DNA from 3 places in the Mesorhizobium sp. CAU 1732 genome. Region 2 is predicted to be linked to each of the others. Evidence: predicted binding sites of a transcription regulator. Region 2 holds the regulator's gene; each other region holds the start of a gene.

The links. Region 2 encodes LexA, which represses DNA repair genes until DNA is damaged. Its sites were predicted from a motif close to TGTTCNNNNTGTGTTCNG; they were not measured.
Positions count from the first base shown of each region.
Region 1: a site for LexA is predicted at 3,317-3,334, ahead of AAFN55_RS15850 (UvrD-helicase domain-containing protein). Genes of this name have one in related genera too.
Region 3: a site for LexA is predicted at 2,856-2,873, ahead of AAFN55_RS21275 (metallopeptidase family protein). Genes of this name have one in related genera too.

Region 1 is NZ_JBDQQR010000001.1:3,254,397-3,260,311, reverse strand. It holds gene AAFN55_RS15850 (UvrD-helicase domain-containing protein) at 583-3,276, opposite strand; gene proX (glycine betaine/L-proline ABC transporter substrate-binding protein ProX) at 3,424-4,467, opposite strand; gene AAFN55_RS15840 (proline/glycine betaine ABC transporter permease) at 4,566-5,495, opposite strand; gene AAFN55_RS15835 (glycine betaine/L-proline ABC transporter ATP-binding protein) at 5,492-5,915, opposite strand, start outside.
Region 2 is NZ_JBDQQR010000001.1:2,877,100-2,883,014, forward strand. It holds gene trpC (indole-3-glycerol phosphate synthase TrpC) at 1-501, shown strand, start outside; gene moaC (cyclic pyranopterin monophosphate synthase MoaC) at 508-996, shown strand; gene glp (gephyrin-like molybdotransferase Glp) at 1,007-2,206, shown strand; gene lexA (transcriptional repressor LexA) at 2,314-3,030, shown strand; gene AAFN55_RS13970 (ComEC/Rec2 family competence protein) at 3,053-5,419, opposite strand; gene gltX (glutamate--tRNA ligase) at 5,537-5,915, shown strand, end outside.
Region 3 is NZ_JBDQQR010000002.1:743,562-749,476, reverse strand. It holds gene AAFN55_RS21295 (FAD-binding oxidoreductase) at 1-544, opposite strand, end outside; gene AAFN55_RS21290 (CoA ester lyase) at 659-1,531, shown strand; gene AAFN55_RS21285 (DUF1737 domain-containing protein) at 1,542-1,748, shown strand; gene AAFN55_RS21280 (HigA family addiction module antitoxin) at 1,789-2,094, shown strand; gene AAFN55_RS21275 (metallopeptidase family protein) at 2,280-2,702, opposite strand; gene AAFN55_RS21270 (hypothetical protein) at 2,895-3,878, shown strand; gene AAFN55_RS21265 (DUF6504 family protein) at 3,952-5,367, shown strand; gene AAFN55_RS21260 (error-prone DNA polymerase) at 5,364-5,915, shown strand, end outside.

The DNA.
Region 1 (5,915 bases), 380 kb from region 2:
CCACGCTACCCGGACACCGTCACCCTCCCCTGATCCCCGGTGCGCACCAGAGTTCCCGTGAGGGCGATGGGGCGAATATGGCGGCGGCGGTACGGGGCGTGGAGAAAATCGGGGGGATGTTTTTGGGAAGTGGTTGATTGGGTTGGGGGAAAGTTCTGGGAGTGGGGAATTTTCTTCACCTGCTGTGTGTGACCGGGGCGCCCGGTTCTGCACCACCCTGCGACTGCGCCGGCGAGGCATGGATCCCCGGGTCTGCGCAGTCACTTCGTTCCTGCTCCGCCCGAGGATGACGAAGTGGGGTGGGGATGCCTTGGGGATGACGAAGCTGGAGGTTCTGCCTTGAGGATGACGAGGTGGGCGTGGGAACGCTCATCGACAACTGTCACCGCCTCCGAACCTGACATAGCCGCAACCACCCCACCTTCGTCATTCTCGGGCGACTGGAGCGCAGCGGAGGGAGACCCGGGAATCCATGCCTCGCCGGTCGATCACAAGCGCGATGGGCACGAGAACGTAGTCGCATGTGGTTCAGACAAGCACCTTGTTCGGCACCGCCCGTGGCGAGCCGGTGGTCTCCGGCCTTCAGGCAGCCGCGACGAAGCCGTCGAGCACGCGCTTCTGGCCGGCCTTGTCGAAGTCGATGGTCAGCTTGTTGCCTTCGACCGCCTTGACGTTGCCGTTGCCGAATTTCTGGTGAAACACCCGGTCGCCGACCTTGTAGGGGGAGGGGCTGTCCGACACCGACTTCGCGACGAGTTCGCCATCGATGGTGCGGCCCTTCACGCTGGTGCGGCCCGCGCCGTAGCCGGAATCGACCTCGCCGTAACCGATCCGCTCGACCGCGTGGCCGGAGCGAGAGCCCCAGTTGCGGTCGGTCGCCTCGGTGCGGTTCGCTTGCGCGCGCTGCCAGCCCGGCGTCGCGTAGGTGTTGGAGAACGCGCCGCCCCCTTGACCGTTCCCCTGGCTCCCTTGGCCGACATTGTCGAAACGTGACGCGCCATAGGGGTTCTGGCGACCGCCGCCGCGACCGCCGAAGGACGAGCCGTAGCCGCCATAGGTCGAGCCGGTTTCGGCCACCTCGACATGGGCTTCGGGAAGTTCGTCGAGGAAGCGCGACGGGATCGTCGATTGCCACAGGCCGTGGATGCGGCGGTTCGAGGTAAACCAGAGATGCAGGTTCCGCTTGGCGCGCGTAAGACCGACATAGGCCAGCCGTCGCTCTTCCTCCAGTCCGGATCGGCCGCCTTCGTCCAGCGCGCGCTGGTGCGGGAACAGGCCTTCCTCCCAGCCCGGCAGGAAGACCGTGTCGAACTCCAGACCCTTGGCCGAGTGCAGCGTCATGATGTTGACGGCGTCGGTGTCCTCGTTCTTCTCCGCGTCCATCACCAGCGCGACATGCTCGAGGAAGCCGCGCAGCGACTCGTATTCCTCCATGGAGCGGATCAGCTCCTTGAGGTTTTCGAGCCGGCCCGGCGCTTCGGCCGAACGGTCGTTCTTCCACATGTCGGTGTAGCCGGACTCCTCGAGGATGATCTCGGCCAATTCGGTATGTGGCGTGTTGTCGATCAGGCCCTGCCAGCGGGCGAAGTTGGCGGACACCTCGCGCAGTGCCGCGCGTGGCTTTGGCTTCAGCTCGTCGCTTTCGGCAAGCTTGCCGGCCGCTTCCAGCATCGGAATCCGCAGTGCGCGCGACGTGTCGTGCACCTGCCGGACCGCCGCTTCGCCAAGGCCGCGCTTGGGGACGTTGACGATCCGCTCGAAGGCGAGGTCGTCCGCACCCTGCGCGACAACGCGGAAATAGGCCATCGCGTCTCGGATTTCGGCCCGCTCGTAGAAGCGGGGGCCGCCGATGACGCGGTAGTTCAGGCCGAGCGTGACGAAGCGGTCTTCGAACTCGCGCATCTGGAACGAGGCGCGCACGAGGATCGCCATGTCGTTGAGGTTGTGACGCCTGCCGTTCGCGTCCGGGCGCTGCAGTGCCTCGATCTCCTCGCCGACCGCGCGGGCTTCCTCCTCGGAGTCCCACGCCGCATGGACGATCACCTTGGGATCGTCGGGGTTGGGATTGTCGGTGAAGAGCGTCTTGCCCAGCCGGCCTTCATTGTGCGCGATCAGATGCGCCGCCGCGCCGAGGATATGGGCGGTCGAGCGGTAGTTGCGCTCGAGACGAATGACGGCCGCGCCGGGAAAATCCTTGTCGAAGCGCAGGATGTTGTCGACCTCCGCCCCGCGCCAGCCATAGATCGACTGGTCGTCGTCACCGACGCAGCAGATGTTGACTTTGTTTTCCTTCTCCCCGTTCACGGGGAGAAGGTGGCCCGAAGGGTCGGATGAGGGGCCGGCATTTTCATCTGCAAGGTCAGCGCTGCCCCTCATCTGCCTGCCGGCATCTTCTCCCCGTGAACGGGGAGAAGGACGCTCTCCCGGCCGCTGAGCCAGAAGCCGCAGCCACATATATTGCGCGGTGTTGGTGTCCTGATACTCGTCCACCAGGATGTATTTGAAGCGCCGGTGGTACTCCTTCAGCACGTCGGGGTGCTGGCGGAAGATGCGGATCGGGTGGCAGAGCAGGTCGCCGAAATCGCAGGCGTTGAGCGTCTGGAGCCGGTCCTGATAGGCCTTGTAGAGCTCGCGGCCCTTGCCGTTGGCAAAGGCGCGGGCGTCGCCCTCGGCGATCTCGGAGGGGCCGAGCCCCTTGTTCTTCCAGCCGTCGATCATCTGCGCGAACTGGCGCGCGGGCCAGCGCTTGTCGTCGAGCCCCTCGGCCTGGATCAACTGCTTGATCAGGCGGATGACGTCGTCGGTGTCGAGGATCGTGAAGCCGGATTTGAGGCCGGCGAGTTCCGCATGGCGGCGCAGGATCTTGACGCCGATCGAGTGGAAGGTGCCGAGCCAAGGCATGCCTTCGACGGCTTCGCCAACGAGCACGCCGATGCGGTGCTTCATCTCGCGCGCGGCCTTGTTGGTGAAGGTCACCGCGAGGATCTGGGACGGAAAGGCGCGGCCCGTCGCGAGGATGTGGGCGATGCGCGTGGTCAGCACGCGCGTCTTACCCGTGCCGGCGCCGGCAAGGACGAGAACAGGACCCTCGGTCGTCTCGACCGCGAGCCGCTGTTCGGGATTGAGGCCCGACAGGTAGTCGGCGGGACGGGGGCCGGAGCGTGCGGCCATGGCGCGCGCGGCAATGCCGCCGCCGGCGCGCGGCTGCGGCTGTGCGTTATCGCCCGACGGGGCGTCCTCGTCGAAGAAGGGGATATCGTCTGGAAATCCGGACATGCCACGGGAATGTAGTGATTCGGGGACGAAAGACCAGCGCCGTCTCCGTTTTGTTCCAGCTCTGCTGCCGGAAAGAGGCTCGAGTGCAACGAAAAAGGGCGGGCCATGGCAGCCCGCCCGTCTTCATCTCATGCGATCAGAAAGCGATCAGGATGCTTCGCGCGCGGCCGTCAGCCACTGGTCGACCTGGTCGCGGTTCTGCTCGATCCACTCGGCCGCATGGGCGGCGATGTCGGCGTTGCTGTTTGCGCCTTCATACATCTTGGCATTCTGCGCGAACACGTCGGCGAGCGGCACGGACGCCGCTTCGAGGAGCGCGCGCACGGCCGGGTTCGCCTCGACGAACTCGGTGTTGACGACAGGCACGATGTCGTTGGCCGGGAAGCCGAGCTTGCAGGGATCGTTCACGCAGCCTTCGACGCCGTCGAGCGTGGCGGCATCCTCGAGACCCTTGGTGCTTTCCGGCAGGTTCACTTCGGGAACCTCGATCCAGACGACATCCTCGCCGGGCTTCAGGACGTTGACGGTCCAGTTCGGCGTCCAGGTGTAGAAGAAGATCGGGTCGCCCTGCTGCTGGGCGGCGACCGCATCGGCCATCGAGGCGGAATAGCCGGCCTTGATCGGGTTCACATGGTCGCGAAGCTCATAGGCGTCGAGGTGATGCTCGATGCCTTCCTCGCAGCCCCAGCCGGGCGGGCAGGCGACGAGATCGGCCTTGCCGTCGCCATCGCGGTCGAACGCTTCCTTGACTTCGTCGCGCTTGAAATCTTCCAGCGAGGTGATGTTCAGCTCATCGGCGGCCGCCTTGCTGATCAGGTAGCCTTCGAGCGCGCCGCCCTCGGCGACCATGCCGACCTTTTCGGCGCCGGCACTGAACGCGTCCTCATAGGTGTTGTGCAGCGGGAACCAGCCATCGACCCAGAGGTGCACGTCGCCCTGCGCGACGGACTGGTAGAAGATCGGGTTGTCGAGCGCGACCGGGTCGGAAACCGAATAGCCGAGCTCTTCCAGCATCTGCTTGTAGATCTGGGTGTAGAAGTAGCCGGTATCCCAGGTGGGCTGCGCCATCTGGATGGTCACGCCTTCACCGGGCTGAGCGTCCTGCGCATGGGCAAGGCTCAGCGGTGCCAGGCACAATGCGGCGGCGGCAACGCCGAGCGATAGTCTCTTGCGGATCGTGGAAGCAGGCATTCTGCATCTCCCTTGTTCAGTGTTTTTTCGTCCATCCAACCGGTATCGGCCGGACGGTTCGGACCGCGGCGCGGACGCCGCGGCAACTCCAGGGCGGGTCAGGCCGTACGCGCAGTTTCGCTGGCTTCGGCGGGCTTGCCTGCCCTGAAATACGACTTGAAGGTGTCGAGAAGCGACGGCGCCTTCACGTCCTTGCGCTCGGCAAAGGACTGGGTGATGCGATCGAGGATGATCGCGAGGAGAACGATGCCGATGCCGCCTTCGGCCGCCGTGCCGACATCGAGGCGCCCAAGGCCGGTGTTGACCGCAAGGCCAAGGCCGCCGGCGCCGATCAGCGCCGCGATCACCGCCATGGACAGCGCCATCATCAAGGTCTGGTTGAGGCCGGCCATGATCGTGCGCAGGGCCAGCGGAAACTGCACCTCCCACAAGACCTGACGCGGCGTCGAGCCGAAGGCGTAGGCGGCTTCCACCAGGTCCGAGCGCACGCCGCGAATGCCGAGATTGGTCAGGCGCGTGACCGGCGGCAGAGCGAAGATGATCGTCGCTATGACGCCCGGCACCGTGCCGACGCCGAACAGCATGACGATCGGCACCAGATACACGAAGGGCGGGATCGTCTGCATGATATCGAGAACCGGCCGCAGCACGGCGAGGAACCGGTCGCTGCGCGCGGCGAGGATGCCCAGCGGAATGCCGAACAGGGCGCAGAAGAAGACCGCGGTGCTGATCATCGCCAGCGTGGTCATGGTCTGCGACCAGATGCCGATCAGGTCGAGGAACACCAGCGCCAGAAGCGTGAAGATCGCGACGCCCTTGCCCGCCGTGCGCAAGGCGATCAGCGTGAGAACGGCGGTGAACCCGAGCATGGGAATCATGTTCAGGAACGTGTTGAGGCTGTCGAGCACCCAGGCGACCGGAACGCGGATCGTCTGGAACACCGGCCGGAAGTTCGGCACGAGCCAGTCCTTCACCGCGGAATCGACCCAGCCGCCGAACGGGATTTCGAAAAGGTCGGACGGTCTCATGGCGCTGCCCTCCGTGTCCCCTCAGAAACGGTGTCGCTTCCCGTGAGCTGAGCGAATACCGCGTGCGGTTCCACCACGCCGACAAGCTTGCCGGCATCGTCCACGACGGCGACGGGCATGCCCTCGCTCGCCGGGATGTAGATGTCGTGCAGATGCACGTCGCGCCTGATGGTGTGGATGTCGCGCACCAATACGCTGTCGAGCGTGCCGCCGCTGCGCGCTGCGGCGGTCAGGCCGCGATAGGTGACGAGGCCGGCAATGCCGCCAGTCGCATCGGTGACGAAAAGCGCGTCGCGATCAAGCTCTTCCATGCGTGTCAGGGCGAGGGCGACGCTCGTGGCGGATGCGTCGAGGGTTTGCGGATCGCTCATCACGCTGTCGATATCGAAGACGCGCGAACGGTCGATGTCCTGCGTGAAC
Region 2 (5,915 bases):
GAATTCCTCACCCACGCACGCGCGGCGACCGCCATGCCCGTGCTGCGCAAGGACTTCATGTTCGAGACCTATCAGGTCCATGAAGCGCGCAGTTGGGGTGCTGACGCGATCCTGATCATCATGGCGAGCCTATCGGATGACGACGCGCGGGCCCTGGAAGGCGAAGCGCACGACCTCGGCATGGACGTGCTGATCGAGGTGCATGACGAGGCGGAGATGGAGCGCGCCCTAAAACTCGCCTCACCCCTCATCGGCATCAACAACCGCAACCTGCGAACGTTTGAAGTAGGCCTCGAGACATCGGAACGTCTGGCGCAACTCGTGCCCGACGAGCGCCTCATCGTCGGCGAAAGCGGCATCTTCACGCATGCCGACTGCAATCGCCTGTCGAATTCTGGCATCTCCTGCTTCCTCGTCGGCGAGAGCCTGATGCGGCAGGCCGATGTGACACTTGCGACCCGCACGCTTCTCGGCATCGAACAGCGCAGCGCGGCAGGCTGACACCCGATGAGCGGTTCCGGCCTCACACATCTGGGTGCATCGGGCGAAGCCAACATGGTGGATGTCGGCGCCAAGGCCGAGACCGAGCGTACCGCGATCGCGGAAGGCGCGGTGGTCATGAAAGCGGAGACGCTGCGCATGATCCTCGATGGCGACGCCAAGAAGGGGGACGTTCTGGGCACCGCGCGCATCGCCGGCATCATGGCGGCCAAGCGCACGCACGAGCTGATTCCGCTTTGCCATCCGCTTCTGCTCACGAAGGTTTCCGTCGATATCGAGCCTGACGCCACGCTGCCCGGCCTGCGCGTGCGCGCGCTGGCCCGTGTGACCGGCAAAACCGGTGTGGAGATGGAAGCGCTCACGGCCGCATCCGTCGCCTGCCTCACGATCTACGACATGGCCAAGGCCGCCGATCGTGGAATGACGATCACCGGAATCCGCGTTGTCGAGAAGAGCGGCGGCAAATCCGGCGATTACCGCGCCGCGGAGGCCTGAGTTGGCTGGTCTGCTGCCCGTCGACGATGCGCTGGCGCAACTCCTGCGCGACGCCGGTCCGCTTGGCGCGGAAGATGTCGCAATCGCCGAAGCCTCCGGTCGCGTTTTGGCCTCGGCCATCGCCGCAAGACGAACGCAACCGCCCTTCCCCGCCTCGGCGATGGACGGCTATGCGGTGCGTGGGCAAGACATCGAGACCATACCGGCAAAGCTCAACGTGATCGGCGAATCGATCGCCGGCAAGCGCTTCGACGGCACGGTCGGCCCCGGCGAGGCCGTGCGCATCTTTACCGGCGCACCGATTCCAAATGGCGCCGACACGGTTCTCCTTCAGGAAGATGCCAAGGGTGTCGGCAACCAGACCATCGAGGCGCTGGAAGCGACGCCAAAGGGCAGACACATCCGCCGCGAAGGCCTCGACTTCATCACCGGCGAGCCACTCTTGAGCGCTGGCCGCCTGCTCGATCCGGCCGCACTTTCGCTCGCCGCGGCCGCCAACCATGCGATGCTGCCGGTTGTGCGCAAACCGCTGGTCGCGATCATCGCCACCGGCACGGAGCTTGTCGCACCGGGTGACAATCCCGGCCCGGACCAGATCGTCGCGTCCAACAGCTATGGCGTCGCCGCGATCGCGCGCAACGCCGGCGCGCAAATCCTCGACCTCGGCATCGTCCCCGACGATCGCGCGCAGATCGCCGCCTCCATGGATCGCGCACGCGCCGCGCGCGCCGACATCGTCGTCACGCTGGGCGGCGCGTCTGTCGGTGACCACGACCTCGTCCGCGACGTGCTTGCCGGCCAGGGAATGCAGCTTGAGTTCTGGAAGATCGCCATGCGTCCGGGCAAGCCGCTGATGTTCGGGCGCTTCGATGACACGCGGGTGCTGGGTCTGCCGGGCAACCCTGTCTCGAGCATGGTTTGTGCCTATGTCTTCCTCGTGCCGCTGGTGGCTGCCCTCGCCGGCCGCTCTACCGCCAACCGATTGCGCTCAGCCCGTCTCGGATCGCCCATGAAAGCCAACGATCACCGACAGGATTACGTGCGGGCGCATGTCGAGGACCGTGATGGCGAACTCACCGCGACCCCCTTCGGCACGCAGGATTCGTCGATGCTCAAGACGCTCGCCGCATCGAATGCGCTGATCGTCAGAGAGCCGGGAGCAGCCGCGGCCGAGCCTGGCGATGCTTGCCGCGTCATGCTGCTAAGCTGAACAAAGCATCAACGAATTCATTAAAATTAAACGTGTTGCGGAACACAACTGGAACAGATAGTGTTTGTTCTGGTTTTGTTTTTGGATCGATTCCCAAGGGGCGAGCGATGCTGACGCGCAAGCAACACGAACTGCTTCTCTTCATCCATGAGCGGTTGAAGGAGACGGGAATCCCCCCTTCTTTCGACGAAATGAAGGAAGCGCTCGATCTGGCGTCCAAATCCGGCATCCACCGTCTCATCACCGCTCTCGAGGAACGGGGCTTCATCAGGCGTCTTCCCAACAGGGCGCGCGCGCTGGAGGTTCTGCGGCTTCCCGATTCGATTGCTCCGGGCCTGAATGCGGCGAAGAAGTTTTCACCGAGCGTCATCCAGGGCAGCCTCGGCAGGGCGCCTGAGCGCTCCCGCCTGCATACCCATAGCAATGACGACGACACTCCGGCGTCCGTATCGATCCCGGTCATGGGGCGGATCGCGGCCGGCGTTCCGATCGACGCGATCCAGCACAAGACGCATTCGATCAGCGTACCGCCGGAAATGCTGTCCGGTGGCGAGCACTATGCGCTCGAGGTCAAAGGCGACTCGATGATCGAGGCCGGCATCTTCGACGGCGACACGGTCATCATCAAGGATGGCCAGACGGCCAGTCCGGGCGATATCGTCGTTGCGCTCGTCGATGACGAGGAAGCGACCCTCAAGCGGTTCCGTCGAAAGGGCGCGTCGATCGCGCTGGAAGCCGCCAATCCGGCTTACGAAACACGCATCTTCGGACCGGACCGCATCAAGGTTCAGGGCAAACTCGTCGGCCTGATCCGCCGCTATTGAAGGCAGACGGCGCGCCCGGCCTCTAATCCCGCCGGTCATTGGCTTCGGCGGGATTTTCGCGCTGGTAGGGCGGCATGCCGCGCGCTGCGCGCGAGAACTGGCGATGATGGTGCCACGCGCGGTACGGTTCCCTGATCGCGTAGCGGGGCGTGGGGCGCAGGCCATTTGCGGGAAACGAGAACTCGACGCTGCCATGGCGCGCGAGGTCGCGTTTGGTAATGACCAGCACTGCCGCGTTTTCGCACGGATCGCCGGCGGTGGCGTCGTCGATGATGATGACGGTTGCTTCGCCGCAGACACCTGCCGCGTCATTTTCGGTCGCCGCATAGGCCACAACGCCCCCGCTTCCGTGCCGCGCGATGCACAAGCCCTCGTCGTTGCAGATGAAGCCCGAGGCGTGCTCCGCTTGTGATCCCGCGGCAGTGCCGGGTCGGACGATCTCCGTGGCTGCAAAAGCTCGCATCCAGTTGTCCATCGTAAATGCGCGCGGACGCGGGCGATTGACGGCGACGCGGCCATCCTCGAGCCGCATGGCGACGAGACTGCCATCTTCGGAGATGATGACATCCGGCACATCCCGCATGAAAAGCATGAATGCGGCGATTGCCAGAAGCGGCGCGGCAGCCCACCGCATCACCCCATCCGTCATCGTCAGAAATGCGAGTGCAAGCGTCGTGATCAGCACGGCGCCCAGCGGAATCGCGCCGGTCATGTCGAATACGGATCGCTCAGCCAGCCAGATCGCGACCGCATTCATCGCGGCGATGCCGAGCCCCATCAATTGCAGCGCTGGCCCTTCCAGGCCGAACGGCATGAGGATCGATGCGATGACCGCCATCGGCATGACGATCACCGAGACGAACGGCATTGCAGCCAGGTTCGCCACCAGACCGAGCGGGGCGACCTGCTGGAAATGCCATGCGGTGAAAAGCGCCGTCGCAAGGCCGGCGACGACGGACGTCATCGAGAGCCCCGCCGCGTAGATTCCGCTCGCCCGCAGGACGGAGGCGACAGGCGACCGCCGCGGCGGAGGTCCGCTGGCCGGCTTTCCCTGTCGGTATTCCGTCCACGCAGCATAGGAGGCAACGAGCGCGGCAGTTGCCGCAAACGACATCTGGAAACTCGGGCCGACGACTTCATGCGGCGCGATCAAAAGGATGATGATCGCCGAGATCGCAAGGTTTCGCATGGTCAGCGCCGCGCGGTCCACCATCACAGCAAGCAGCATGACCGCCAGCATGATGAAGCTTCGTTGTGCAGCGACATCCGCGCCCGACATCACGAGGTAGAATGCGGTCGCCGACAGCGCCACAAACGCGGCGTATTTCTTCACCGGGTGCCGCGACGAGAAGGCCGGAACAAGCGCGAAGCAGCATCGCATGCCGACCATGAGCGTTCCCGCCACGAGCGCCATGTGAAGCCCCGAGATCGAGATCACATGATAGAGGCCGACGACGCGAAGCGCTTCGTTGATGTCCTCCGGAATGCCCGCACGGACGCCGGTGATGAGGGCTGCCGCGATCTCGCCTTCCGGGCCGCCGATCTGCAATGCGATCCGCCCCGCCATGATGCCGCGCTGCTCTTCGATCCAGGCGCGGACGCGGTCTCCGAACCGAGGTGTTGTGACGATGTCGGCAAGTTCGGGATTGTTGAGAAAGAAGCCGATCGCGCCGATTCCATCGAAATAGCTCTTGAAGGAGAAGTCGTAGCTTTGCGGGCGAACCGGTCCCGAGGGCGGGATCAGGCGAACGAGGCCCGTCATCGTGTCGCCGGGTTTCAGTCCCTCCGGTATTGCGCGCGCGGTGGCGCGGATCCTGTCGGGCGCATAGCGAAGCTCAGGGCGAGCCGTCGAGACGACGTCGAGCGTCAGGCGGAACCGACCGCTGGACTGGTGCTCGATGCGTGCCACCCGTCCTGTTATGCGCGTGGTGATCTCCGCGCCCATCATCGGGGTCAATGCTCGCCACGTCTCGACCTTGGCGGCTCCCATGCCGATAAGGGTCATCAGCGCGGCAAGTGCCGTCAGGCGCATGACGGGCCTGGCAACAGCCATCACCGCGCATCCGGCAGCAAACACTGCGGCCACAACCAGCAAGATTGCGGGCGGCTCACTGGGCATCGTGAAGTAGACGAGCGCGCCGATCGCCATGAACGCCGGCACGAGGAGAAAGGCGTTCCCCCGTTCGAGATACTGCTCGAAGCCCGAACGCCCTGCCTCCTGCAGCGCCTCCAGGTTCAGACGCGGCCGAGGGAGGTTCCGCCCAGCCACCGGCCCCACCGTCACATCGGTGAAGGATCGGGTAGCAGGGAGCGACGCGTCGGACGCAAAATCCGGCGACACGCTGTACTGACGGCGCTCGTCCGTCGCGATCGGTCTTTCCCCACCCATGCCGCTTCCCGCTCGGGTAATGCTTGCACGCCCGACCTCCTATGCTACATGAGCGCCAGCAAAAGACCATCGGGCGGCCAATGCCGCCCCGCAACGACGCTTCCCGGGAAGAAATCCATGTCTGACAAGGTCGTAACCCGCTTCGCGCCGTCGCCGACGGGCTATCTTCATATCGGCGGCGCGCGCACCGCGCTCTTCAACTGGCTCTACGCCCAGCACACGGGCGGCGTCATGCTGCTGCGCATCGAGGATACCGATCGCGAGCGCTCCACTGACGCGGCCACGGCGGCGATTCTCGATGGACTGTCCTGGCTTGGCTTGCAGTGGGATGGCGAGCCGGTTTCGCAATTCGAACGCGCGCCGCGTCACCGCGAAGTCGCCGAGGAACTCGTGCGCGCCGGCAAGGCGTATTATTGCTACGCCTCGCCCGAGGAGCTCACCGAGATGCGCGAGAAGGCCCGCGCGGAGGGCCGTCCACCCCGTTATGACGGACGTT
Region 3 (5,915 bases), on a different contig from region 2:
TGCGCTCGATCGCGGCGACTTCGCCGGTGATCAGGTCGATCGCCTTGTCCTTCAAGGCCTTGCGGAACAGCGTCAGAAGCGCGTGCGCGTCGAACCAGCCCTCGCCCGAGCGGCCATAGGCGCCGGCCGTGATGCCTTCGGTCGATATCCACGAAAAACGCTTCGCCAGCGCGTCGGCGTCTTCCAGCACGATGTCCGCGCCTTCGGCCTCCTGCACGGCATGGTTGGCCTTGAGGATCGGCAGCCCTTCGGGGCCGGCGAGGATGAGATAGCCCTTCTCGCGGAAGGCGATGTCGGCGTCGCTGCCGAACCGCGTCTTTAACTCGCGAAACAGGCCGAGCGTGAACTGCGACAGCCTGATGTTTTCGGGAATCGAGAATTGCTGGCGGATCGACGCACAGGAGAGCGTGGTCGCGGAATGGGCGAAGCTCGGGTCGCGCTCGACCAGCGCTATCGATCCCGAAAACCCTTCCTCGCGCAGGAAATAGGCGATCGAGGAACCGACGATCGCGCCGCCAATGATGACAATGTCGTAACTGGGCATGGATGGCTCCGCTGGTGGGCGGCGGGCAAGGAACCAGCTTTGCAGCGGCGCGGCAAGAGCGTTCGTTGCACGAGCGCGCTTGCGCCGGCGAATCGGTTGAGCCAGAACATAGGGATGCAGATCAGAACCCCACGGCCGCGCCGCTCCGTCCTCTATGTTCCCGCCACCAACGAGAAGGCGCTCGCGAAGATCGCGCAGCTTGCCTGCGATGCCGTGATCATCGATCTGGAGGATGCCGTCGCGCCTGCCGAAAAGCTCGCCGCGCGCGAGCGGCTGAAGGCGATCTTCGCCGGCCGCGAAAAGGGCGGCAGGGAGATGATCGTGCGCGTCAACGCGCTGTCGAGCGAATGGGGCGAGGGCGACCTTCTCGCGGCGCGCGAATGCCGCCCGGACGGCATCCTCCTGCCCAAGGTCGAAACCGCGCGCGACATTCTCGAAGCCAACGACCTGCTCGATGACACCGATGCGCGCCCGTCGCTCTGGCTCTGGGCGATGATCGAGACGCCACGCGCGCTCCTCAACATCGGCGCGATCGCGGCACTCGGCCGCGACAGGGGCGCACGGCTCGCCTGCCTCGTGGCGGGCACCAACGATCTCGTCAAGGAGACCGGCGTCAAGGTCACGCCCGACCGGCGCTATCTCGCCTCCTGGCTGTCGCAGATGGTGCTGGCGGCGCGCGCGGGGGGCCTCGACGTGCTCGACGGCGTCAGCAACGATTTTCGCGATCTCGATGCCTTCGCGCGCGAATGCGAGGAAGGCCGCAATATGGGCTTCGACGGCAAGACGCTGATCCATCCGGCGCAGATCGAGGCGGCCAATGCCGCCTTTTCGCCCTCCGGCGACGAGGTGACTGATGCGCTTGCGGTCCGCGCCGCCTTCGCGCTACCGGAGAACGAAAAGAAGGGCGTCATATCGATCGACGGCAGGATGATCGAGCGGCTGCATCTCGACCAGGCCGAGCGCGTGCTGGCCAGGGCAGGAAAATAGGAAAACACCGATGAAACTCTACCGCTTTCTCTCCGGCCCCGACGATTCGAGCTTCTGCCACAAGGTGACCGCCGCGCTGAACAAGGGCTGGCACATCTACGGCTCGCCGACCTACGCCTTCGACGCGGAAACCAAGACGATGCGCTGCGGCCAGGCGGTGTTCAAGGAGGTCGAGGGCACGGAGTACGACCCGTCGATGAAACTCGGCGAGCAGTAGTCCAGCAAACCTTCGAGTCCTGAAATCCATGGAGTTCGGAATGGACTTGAGATTCGATCCCCCGATACACCCCGGAGAAATTCTGCGGGAGGAGTATCTCGTACCCCTGAGGATGAGTGCAGGCGTGCTTGCAAGGAAACTCGGCGTTCCCCGCACCCGTATCGAGCGGCTGGCGGCGGAACAGTCGCCCGTCACGACGGACACGGCGCTGCGTCTTGCAAAATTCTTCCGAACCTCGCCGAGGTTCTGGATGAACATGCAGGCGTCCTACGATCTCGCGGTCGTGGCGGATGCGAAGCGGGCGGAGATCGACGCGATCCCCGAAATGCCGGCCGAGGCCGCCTGACCAGTCAAAGCCCCAGCCTTCGCCTCAGCGCCTGATACTGTGCCGGGCTCGTGTCGGCCATCGCGTCCGCGCGTGGCGGGCATGTCCTCGAAGGGGATCGCGTCGTCCACCGGCTGGATGTCTCCAGGCTCCACGCTTCTCTCAACCGATCGTAAAGGTCGGACGGCGAGAGCGGCTTTGCCATTCTACTCCACGCCCTCTTCGATCTTTTCCATGTCGTCGTCGGAAAGGCCGAAATGGTGGCCGATCTCGTGGATCAGCACATGCGCGACGATGTCGCCCAGCGTCTCCTCGTTTTCCGACCAGTAGTCGAGAATCGCGCGGCGATAGAGGGTGACGCGGTTCGGACCTTCCCCCGTCGACGGGTTCCACCGCTCCGCGATGCCTCGTCCCTCAAACAGGCCCAGCAGGTCGAACGGGGTTTCCAGCGCGAGATCGTCCATGATCTCGTCGGTGGGAAATTCCGCGATGAGGATGACGATCTCGCCGGTCAGCATGCGAAATTCGTCGGGCAGATGGGCATAGGTTTCCAGCGCCAGGAGTTCGAAATCCTGCAGCGAAGGAGAGAGCTTCGTGCTCCATTCCTGACTTTGATAGATACGGGCCATGCGGTGTCCTTTCGGGCCATATAGACCTTTGTGACGCGGCTTTCGACCCCCGATGCGTCGGATGATGAAGGCCCGGGGCCGACCTGAATCGCCGGGCGAGGAATAAATTCTCCGAGACTCCGCTTGACTCTTCCCGGCGGCTCTGGAATCCATAGGAACATAACAGGAACAAGTGAACGAAAGAACCGCATCATGGCGACCGCCGTGGCGCGCGAGGCCGTCTTTGCCTTGCGTCGGGAAATCGCGAGAATCGAAGGCAGGCTGCCGGATCGGCTGCATGGGGCCGGGGAGCGTCCTTCCGCGCCTGGCGCCGATCTGGGCCGGCAGAGCGAGGATGTGGTGCTGCGCCGGCACGGCATGCCGGGTGAGGGGCTGATGCTTCCGATCGGAAACGAGCGCCTCGATACGGCTCTGGGCGGAGGGTTGCCGTTTGCGGCGCTGACCGAGATCCATGGCGCGCAGACGCGTGACGCGGGCGCGGTGGCCGGTTTCACGCTGGCGTTGGCGGCCATGGCGCTGCGGCAATCGGCGGTCAAGGCGCCGCTTCTGTGGGTGGTTGCGGGTGAAGTCCTGTCGGAGGCAGGCCTCCCTTACGCGCCGGGCATCCTGCATCGTTTCGGCATTCCGGCCGATGCCCTTCTGGTGGCCGAAACGCGGCGGCTGGAGGACGCCTTGTGGGTGGCGGAGGAGGCTGCCGCGCTGACCGCCCTGTCGAGTGTGATCCTGGAGGTGCGCGGCCATTCGCGCCGGCTCGATCTCACGGCGACGCGCAGGCTTCACCGGCGCGCGCAGGCCGCCGTCCGCCCCCTCTATCTGCTGCGGCAGGCAGGCGAGCCCGAGCCCACGGCGGCGCCCGTCCGGCTCGTCGTCTCACCCGCGCCGGCAGCGGAACGCCGCACGATCCTGGGGGCACTCGAAGGTTCGATCGGGCCGCCGGCCTTCACCGTCACGATCGCGCGCAGCCGCATGGCGATCCCCGCAACAGTCATTCTGGAATGGAATAAAGATGAGTGCGTCTTTCACGAGAGACGGATCGACGGATCGGCCGATGCCGGTTTCGGGGCTCGCGCCGGAGCCGGGGCGCAGGATCCTGGCGCTGTGGTTTCCGCTGCTTCAGACCGAGCGGATTCTGAGAAGCAGGCTGGGGCGGTCGTGGCGCTCCGCGGTGCCGCGTAAGGCCGGGCACAATGCCGGGCATCCGCCGCTCGTTGTCAGCCATCGCGAGAACAACACCCAGCGTGTCGCGGCCTTGGACGAAAAGGCGGCTGCGCTCGGCCTCAAGCGGGGGATGGGACTTGCCGATGCGCGCGCCATGCATCCGACGATCGAGATCGTCGAGGCGGAGCCTGCCGGCGACCGCAAGCTCCTGACAAGCCTTGCGGACTGGTGCGACCGCTATACGCCGCTGGTGGCGCTGGAGGGTGACGACGGCCTGTTTCTGGACATCACGGGGTGCGCGCATCTTTTCGGCGGCGAAAAGGCGATGCTGGACGATATGCTGAACCGGCTTTTCACGCAGGGGTTTCGGGCCCGTGCCGGCCTCGCCTCGACGCCGGGCGCGGCCTGGGCTGCGGCACGGTTCATGAGCCCGGCGCTCGTCAGGCCGGGCGAGGAGGCGTACGCCCTGTCGCCGCTGCCGCTTGGCTGCCTTCGGCTCCAGCCGGCGGTCCGCACCGGGCTTGAAAGCGTCGGCCTGCGAACGGTGGGATCGATCCTGACCGCGCCGCGCGCGCCGCTTGCGCGCCGGTTCGGCGCGACCTTGCTGATGCGGCTCGATCAGGCGCTCGGGCGACTTGAGGAAGCCGTGTCGCCGCGCATGCCCGTCGCGCCGCTTTCGGTGGAGCGGCATCTGGCTGAACCCATCGTCCTGCTGGAAGACATCGAGCGGCTGGTCCTGCTCTTGTCCACGACGCTCAAGACCGATCTGGAACGTCGCGGCGAGGGCGCGCGGCGCCTGCAACTGGCGCTGTTCAGGGTCGATGGCGCGGTGCGGCGCTTTACGATCGGGTCGTCGCGGCCGTTGCGGGAACCGGCCCTGATCCACAAGCTGTTTCACGAGAAACTTACGGCGAAGGCAGACGAGATCGATGCCGATTGCGGCTTCGAACTGGTGCGGCTGTCCGTGCTGAGCACCGTTGCCTTCACCATCGAGCAGGTGGATCTCGCCGGTGAACACAAGGGCGACGACAAGGGGCTCGCGCTGTTCGCCGATCGCGTGCGCGCGCGTCTTGGCGAGGGCGCGCTGGCGCTCCCGCATCTCGTCGAAAGCCACGTTCCCGAGCGTGCGGCGGTCCTGCAGTCTTTCGAGGATGGCGCGGACAGGCGAACGCATGCGCCGGCGAAGCCGGGCGCTCCCGGAAAAATCATGGCCGAGCGGCCGATCCGGCTTTTGGCCCGGCCGGAAAACGTCCAGGTGACGGCGGCGGAAGTGCCCGAGGGGCCGCCGCAATATTTCCGGTGGCGGCGCGTGCTTTACCGGGTCGCGCGCGCGGAAGGACCGGAGCGTATCGCGCCCGAATGGTGGCGTGACGAGACGGATGCGCCGACACGGGACTATTTCCGCGTCGAGGACGAAGCGGGCCGCCGTTTCTGGCTGTATCGGCAGGGGCTCTACGGCGCCTCGCCAAGCATGCCGTGCTGGTTCATGCACGGGCTGTTCGCATGAACATGCGCGCCGGCATTGGCTATGCGGAGTTCGCCGTGCAGTCGAACTTCTCGTTCCTGCGCGGGGCCTCCCGGCCGGAGGAACTGGTCATCGCGGCCAAGCTGCTCGGTCATGCCGCCATGGGGCTCGCCGACCGCAACAGCGTTGCGGGCGTGGTGCGCGCGTGGAGCCAGTCGAAGCAGATTCCAGTGTCCGAAACGGAAGAGCCGGTTCAGTTGCCCTATCATCCCGGCTGTCGGCTCGTCTTTGCCGACGGCACGCCGGACGTGCTGGCCTACCCGCAGAACAGGCAGGGCTGGGGGCATCTGTGCCGGTTGCTGACCCAGGCCAATCTGCGCGAGGAAAGCCCGAAGGGCGCGCCGAATGTCTATCGCAGCGATCTGATCGAATGGGGCGACGGCTTGTCGCTTGCCGTGCTTCCTGTTCTTGGAGACGGTTTGCGTGACGAGAGCGAATTCCTGCGGGCGCTGCGCGAACGTTTCGGCGGCAAGGCCCTGTGGATCGCCGTCGCGCCCGGCTACGACGGCGACGATCGCTTTCGCATCGAG